DNA from 2 places in the Bacillus silvicola genome. Region 1 is predicted to be linked to the other one. Evidence: a T-box and tRNA genes for the amino acid it is inferred to sense, from the RefSeq annotation. Region 1 holds a T-box; the other holds one or more tRNA genes.
What was found. A T-box is a leader RNA that pairs with one kind of tRNA and senses whether it is charged. The one in region 1 lies ahead of ileS2 (isoleucine--tRNA ligase), so its partner is inferred to be a tRNA-Ile.
Positions count from the first base shown of each region.

Region 2: it encodes a tRNA-Ile, which carries the amino acid that the T-box ahead of ileS2 (isoleucine--tRNA ligase) is inferred to sense. The anticodon was not compared.

Region 1 is NZ_JBNGVC010000012.1:829,362-832,816, reverse strand. Features, by position in the region: gene ACP6L7_RS16010 (YlmH family RNA-binding protein) at 1-758, shown strand, start outside; gene divIVA (septum site-determining protein DivIVA) at 848-1,354, shown strand; T-box leader at 1,406-1,631, shown strand; gene ileS2 (isoleucine--tRNA ligase) at 1,704-3,455, shown strand, end outside.
Region 2 is NZ_JBNGVC010000012.1:1,788,146-1,791,600, forward strand. Features, by position in the region: gene ACP6L7_RS21285 (anti-sigma factor) at 1-253, opposite strand, end outside; gene ACP6L7_RS21290 (RNA polymerase sigma factor) at 240-734, opposite strand; tRNA gene ACP6L7_RS21295 (tRNA-Glu) at 871-942, opposite strand; tRNA gene ACP6L7_RS21300 (tRNA-Ser) at 948-1,038, opposite strand; tRNA gene ACP6L7_RS21305 (tRNA-Asn) at 1,045-1,119, opposite strand; tRNA gene ACP6L7_RS21310 (tRNA-Ile) at 1,127-1,203, opposite strand; tRNA gene ACP6L7_RS21315 (tRNA-Gly) at 1,214-1,284, opposite strand; tRNA gene ACP6L7_RS21320 (tRNA-Lys) at 1,298-1,373, opposite strand; tRNA gene ACP6L7_RS21325 (tRNA-Thr) at 1,384-1,459, opposite strand; tRNA gene ACP6L7_RS21330 (tRNA-Phe) at 1,474-1,549, opposite strand; tRNA gene ACP6L7_RS21335 (tRNA-Asp) at 1,559-1,634, opposite strand; tRNA gene ACP6L7_RS21340 (tRNA-Met) at 1,638-1,714, opposite strand; tRNA gene ACP6L7_RS21345 (tRNA-Ser) at 1,742-1,834, opposite strand; tRNA gene ACP6L7_RS21350 (tRNA-Ile) at 1,852-1,928, opposite strand; tRNA gene ACP6L7_RS21355 (tRNA-Met) at 1,933-2,009, opposite strand; tRNA gene ACP6L7_RS21360 (tRNA-Ala) at 2,030-2,102, opposite strand; tRNA gene ACP6L7_RS21365 (tRNA-Pro) at 2,118-2,191, opposite strand; tRNA gene ACP6L7_RS21370 (tRNA-Arg) at 2,202-2,275, opposite strand; tRNA gene ACP6L7_RS21375 (tRNA-Leu) at 2,279-2,367, opposite strand; tRNA gene ACP6L7_RS21380 (tRNA-Gly) at 2,384-2,458, opposite strand; tRNA gene ACP6L7_RS21385 (tRNA-Leu) at 2,488-2,568, opposite strand; tRNA gene ACP6L7_RS21390 (tRNA-His) at 2,593-2,668, opposite strand; tRNA gene ACP6L7_RS21395 (tRNA-Thr) at 2,679-2,754, opposite strand; tRNA gene ACP6L7_RS21400 (tRNA-Val) at 2,760-2,835, opposite strand; rRNA gene rrf (5S ribosomal RNA) at 2,840-2,955, opposite strand; rRNA gene ACP6L7_RS21410 (23S ribosomal RNA) at 3,057-3,455, opposite strand, start outside.

The DNA.
Region 1 (3,455 bases):
ATGAGCATTTTAGACCTGATGAAGAGGTCTTTGTGGATAAAGTATTAGAGTGGAAACAGGAGGCTGAGTATCATCAAGTCAAGTTAACAGATTTTCTTGATCCAAGACAGCAACAAATTGTCTCTATGGTAATAGGGCAAGGAGAGGTTGCTGTACGCTTTGATGGTGCGATGCCTGAATCTGAACGAAAAAGAGCACTAATTTATCCAGACTATCTAGAATTAAATGAAGAAGAATTTCAAGTAGAAGTATTAGAAATTGACTATCCTTCCAAATTTTATACGCTAGAACACAGGCAAATATTAGGTGCATTTATGTCACTTGGTTTAACCAGAGAAAAATGTGGTGATATTTTGCTTCAAGAAAATCGTGCCCAAATTGCAGTTGCAAAAGAAGTTGCATCTTATATTGAAATGAACTTACAATCAATAGGGAAAGTGAAAGTATCTCTCACGCCTGTACAAGCAGAACAAATTTTGTGTGTAGGTGAAAAGTGGGGAGAAAAATCTGGAACAGTTTCATCACTTCGTCTAGATGTTTTGTTAGCTGAAATGCTACATATATCCAGGCAGAAAGTACAGCCTCTTATAAAAGGTGGCTTAGTAAAAGTCAATTGGAAAACAGTAGAACAAACTGCGTATGAATGTTTTCCAGGAGATGTATTCTCGGTTAGAGGATACGGAAGAAGTAAAATATTTTCTGTAGAAGGTAAAACGAAGCGCGACAAATGGAGAATTTTGTATGGTATACTAAAATGATTGGTTTTTTAGAAGGAAATCCTCCTATTTTGTCGAAGAAAAGATATAATTGAAAGAGGAAATTTAGATAACTACTTGGAGGTGGCGTTGTGCCGTTAACACCATTAGATATTCATAACAAAGAATTTGGTCGCGGATTCCGTGGCTATGATGAAGATCAAGTAAATGAGTTTCTTGATCAAATTATCAAAGATTATGAATTAGTCATTCGTGAGAAAAAAACTTTAGAAGAAAAGGTTGCGCAATTAGAAGGAAAGTTAGATCATTTTTCTAATATTGAAGATACGCTAAACAAATCTATCGTTGTTGCACAAGAAGCAGCGGAAGAAGTGAAACGTAATGCGCAAAAAGAAGCGAAATTAATCGTACGTGAAGCGGAAAAGAATGCGGATCGTATCATTAACGAAGCGCTAGTAAAATCAAGAAAAGTGGCATTTGATATTGAAGAATTAAAAAAACAAGCAAAAGTATTCCGTACTCGTTTCCGTATGCTATTAGAAACACAGCTTGAAATGTTAAACAACGATGATTGGGATAAACTAATTGAGTTAGAAGACGAAGTGGACGAGCTGTTGAAAAAAGAAGAAACAGTGTAAGCTTGACGTTTTTCCCATTATTACATATAATTTTAAACAGCATATTTATTAAGAAAAACGAAGATAGGGATAAGTACCTTTTTCATACCTTATATAGCGAACTGAGGATGGTGTAAGCTCAGGATAAGGAGATTATGGGAATATCACCCTGGAGTTCCGCGCTGAACAAATAGAGTAAGCGTAGGCGTTATATTCGCGTTAAGAATATAAAGAGGATTGTATACATGCGTATAGGATCTACTAGGGTGGTACCGCGGGAGACTTTCTCGTCCCTTTTTGGGATGAGAAAGTCTCTTTTTTATTCCGTTTTTTAGGTCTTTTCTTTTATACATGTAAGGAGGAATTGAGCATGGAGTACAAAAATACATTACTAATGCCAAAAACAGAGTTCCCAATGCGTGGGAATTTACCAAAACGTGAGCCTGCAATGCAAGAAAAGTGGGCTGAAATGAATATTTATGAAAAGGTACAAGAACATACAAAAGGTCGTCCTTTATTTGTACTACATGATGGACCTCCATATGCGAATGGTGACATTCATATGGGACATGCATTAAATAAAGTATTAAAAGACTTTATTGTTCGTTATAAATCTATGACTGGTTACTCTGCGCCATATGTTCCAGGTTGGGATACGCACGGTTTACCAATTGAACAAGCTTTAACAAATAAAGGTGTAAAGCGTAAAGAAATGACAGTTGCTGAGTTCCGTAAGTTATGTGCAGAGTATGCATATGAACAAGTAGAACGTCAACGTGAACAATTTAAGCGTCTAGGTGTACGTGCTGATTGGGATAACCCATACATTACTTTAGAGCCAGCTTATGAAGCACAACAAATTAAAGTGTTTGGTGATATGGCGAAAAAAGGTTATATCTATAAAGGGCAAAAACCAGTTTACTGGTCTCCAACGAGTGAATCAGCTTTAGCAGAAGCTGAAATTGAATACCAAGATAAAAAATCAGCATCTATTTACGTAGCATTCCCTGTAAAAGATGGAAAGAACGTATTAGAAGGTGATGAGAAATTTATTATCTGGACAACAACACCTTGGACGTTACCTGCAAACTTAGGTATTTCTGTTCACCCAGAACTTGAATACAGCATCGTAAAAGTAAATGATGAAAAATATATTATTGCTTCTGAACTATTTGAGACAGTTGCAAAAACGTTAGAGTGGGAAAATGCTGAAGTTGTGAAAACGGTAAAAGGTAGCGAACTTGAGTACACAGTCTCAAAACATCCATTCTACGATCGTGATTCATTAGTTATGCTAGGAGATCACGTAACAACAGATGCAGGTACAGGTTGTGTTCATACAGCACCAGGACACGGAGAAGATGACTTTATTGTTGGTAAAAAGTATGGATTAGAAGTACTTTGTCCAGTTGACGATAAAGGTGTATTAACAGAGGAAGCACCTGGATTTGAAGGCTTATTCTATGATAAAGCTAACAAGCCAATTACAGAAAAATTAGAAGAAGTAGGCGCGTTACTAAAACTAACATTCATTACGCATTCATACCCACATGATTGGAGAACGAAAAAACCAATTATTTTCCGTGCGACAGCACAGTGGTTTGCATCTATTGAAGCATTCCGTAAAGAGTTATTAGAAGCTGTTGCGGAAACGAAATGGGTACCAGCGTGGGGAGAAACTCGTCTTCATAATATGGTTCGTGACCGTGGTGACTGGTGTATTTCTCGTCAGCGTGCATGGGGTGTACCAATTCCTGTATTCTATGCTGAGAATGGCGATCCAATTATTACGGATGAAACAATTAACCACGTAGCAGATTTATTCCGTGAACACGGTTCTAACGTATGGTTCGAGCGTGAAGCGAAAGATCTATTACCAGAAGGCTTTACACACCCAGGTAGCCCAAATGGTGAATTCCGTAAAGAAACAGACATCATGGATGTATGGTTCGATTCAGGTTCTTCTCATCAAGCGGTATTAGAAGAGCGCGAAGACTTACAACGTCCAGCTGATTTATATTTAGAAGGATCTGACCAGTATCGTGGTTGGTTTAACTCTTCATTATCAACAGCGGTTGCTGTAACAGGTAAAGCTCCATATAAAGGCGTACTAAGCCACGGT
Region 2 (3,455 bases), 960 kb from region 1:
CGTTAGAAGTAATTGCTACACCTCTTTCCGTATTAGGCCTTGTAATTTGTCTAATCATATTTAAATCACGATCCATCGCTAAGTAAGCTCTATTGTTCAATTGTGAAATTCCTATTATACAACCAATGAATAAAACAATAAAAAGTAAAGTAGAAATTAATATTATTTTAAATAATTGTCTTCTCTTCGCCTTTTTCAACATCATTGAGACTTTACTCGATTCTATATCAAAATCAAATTCATCTCTGCCCATCTTCAAACCTCCTATAAAGCTTTTTAAACTCATTGCGAGCCCTATACAATGAAACACGCACTGTCTCTTCTTTCATCTCTAATACGGTTGCTATTTCCTTATATGAGAGTTCATAGTCATACTTTAATAAAAGAATATGTTTATATGCTGGATTCATCTTTCCAAGTATGCTTTGTATTTCTACTTGAAGCTCTTTTCTTAAAATCGGTTCATCTAATCCTTTTGATCCAATTAATTGAACAGATTCAATCGGGATCTCTTCAATACGCTTTTGCCTTCTTGCTAAATCACGGTGCCTATTAATCGCAACTTGAAATAACCATGTTTTTATATAAGTAATTTTTATGTTCGGTATAGATAATAATGCTTTATGTATCGTATCTTGAACGATATCCTCTGCTTCTGCTGGTGTTACTCCAATTTTAAGCAAATACCTATAAATACTTTTTGATGTTTCTATAATGACCTTTTCATACTCCATCGCTCTCTCCTTTCTATTAGTTAGACGATTCAAATAGAAAAAAGTATACAAAAAATCTATAAAAAAAAGCGGACTATCCAAAGTCCACTTTTACACAACAAAAAAGAGATAGCAGATTATGCTATCTCTTTTAGTATGACCCGTACGGGATTCGAACCCGTGTTACCGCCGTGAAAGGGCGGTGTCTTAACCACTTGACCAACGGGCCAGTTCTGGCAGAGAAGAAGGGATTCGAACCCTCGCACCGCGTTCGCGATCTACTCCCTTAGCAGGGGAGCCCCTTGAGCCACTTGGGTACTTCTCTATAATATGGCTCCGCAGGTAGGACTCGAACCTACGACCGATCGGTTAACAGCCGATAGCTCTACCACTGAGCTACTGCGGAATAATTATGGTGGGCCTAAATGGACTCGAACCATCGACCTCACGCTTATCAGGCGTGCGCTCTAACCAGCTGAGCTATAGGCCCATAATTGAAAAGCGGGTGAAGAGAATCGAACTCTCGACCAGAGCTTGGAAGGCTCTTGTTTTACCACTAAACTACACCCGCATTAAATTGAAAATGGTGAGCCATGAAGGATTCGAACCTTCGACCCTCTGATTAAAAGTCAGATGCTCTACCAACTGAGCTAATGGCTCATTTTGAAAGTGGTGCCGGCTAGAGGACTTGAACCCCCAACCTACTGATTACAAGTCAGTTGCTCTACCAATTGAGCTAAGCCGGCTTGCGACTTCAAAATGGTGGCTCGGGACGGAATCGAACCGCCGACACGAGGATTTTCAGTCCTCTGCTCTACCGACTGAGCTACCGAGCCTTAATAAAATGGCGGTCCCGACCGGGGTCGAACCGGCGATCTCCTGCGTGACAGGCAGGCATGTTAACCACTACACCACGGGACCATTTGGTTGCGGGGACAGGATTTGAACCTGCGACCTTCGGGTTATGAGCCCGACGAGCTACCGTGCTGCTCCACCCCGCGATAATATAATATTTAATTTAGAAAAAATGGAGGAGGTAGAGGGATTCGAACCCCCGCGCGACTCTCGCCGCCTGTCGGTTTTCAAGACCGATCCCTTCAGCCGAACTTGGGTATACCTCCGAGATATAAACTTCTAATGGTGGACCTTGTAGGACTCGAACCTACGACCGGACGGTTATGAGCCGTCTGCTCTAACCAGCTGAGCTAAAGGTCCTTTATGGTAGCGGCGGAGGGGATCGAACCCCCGACCTCACGGGTATGAACCGTACGCTCTAGCCAGCTGAGCTACACCGCCATAAATAATATTCAAATAAGTGGAGCCTAGCGGGATCGAACCGCTGACCTCCTGCGTGCAAGGCAGGCGCTCTCCCAGCTGAGCTAAGGCCCCATGTTTTTTGGAATATCGGGAAGACAGGATTTGAACCTGCGACCCCCTGGTCCCAAACCAGGTGCTCTACCAAGCTGAGCCACTTCCCGTTAATAAAAGCGCGCCCGAGAGGAGTCGAACCCCTAACCTCTTGATCCGTAGTCAAACGCTCTATCCAATTGAGCTACGGGCGCATATGGTGCCGAGGGCGGGGGTCGAACCCGCACGGTGGTCACCCACCGCAGGATTTTAAGTCCTGTGCGTCTGCCTGTTCCGCCACCCCGGCATGTCATATTGAAAATTGGAGCGGAAGACGGGATTCGAACCCGCGACCCCAACCTTGGCAAGGTTGTATTCTACCACTGAACTACTTCCGCAAGACATGTATGAGTTATTTTATTAAAAGTGCGGGTGAAGGGAGTCGAACCCCCACGCCAAAGGCGCTAGATCCTAAGTCTAGTGCGTCTGCCAATTCCGCCACACCCGCATGTTATAATTTTTTAAGAAAAAATGGGGCGACTGATGGGAATCGAACCCACGAATGCCGGAGCCACAATCCGGTGCGTTAACCACTTCGCCACAACCGCCATGATTTTCTGGTGCCGACTAGAGGACTTGAACCCCCAACCTACTGATTACAAGTCAGTTGCTCTACCAATTGAGCTAAGTCGGCAAAAATGGTGGAGGATGACGGGATCGAACCGCCGACCCCCTGCTTGTAAGGCAGGTGCTCTCCCAGCTGAGCTAATCCTCCATTCGCCTGGCAATGTCCTACTCTCACAGGGACAAGGTCCCAACTACCATCGGCGCTAGAGAGCTTAACTTCCGTGTTCGGTATGGGAACGGGTGTGACCTCTCTGCCATCATTACCAGACTGTATTCATTTAAGACAAGAATTATTGTAACTCATTCACTTTTAAAAGTCAACAAGTTTTTTATATTCTTTCAAAACTAGATAACATTGCTTCATATTATATGGTTAAGTCCTCGATCTATTAGTATTCGTCAGCTCCACATGTCACCATGCTTCCACCTCGAACCTATCAACCTGATCATCTTTCAGGGATCTTACTAGCTTACGCTATGGGAAATCTCATCTTGAGGGGGGCTTCATGCTTAGATGCTTTCAGCACTTATCCCTTCCGCACATAGCTACCCAGCTATGCCCTTGGCAGAACAACTGGTACACCAGCGGTGCGTCCATCCCGGTCCTCTCGTACTAAGGACAGCTCCTCTCAAATTTCCTACGCCCACGACGGATAGGGACCGAACTGTCTCACGACGTTCTGAACCCAGCTCGCGTACCGCTTTAATGGGCGAACAGCCCAACCCTTGGGACCGACTACAGCCCCAGGATGCGATGAGCCGACATCG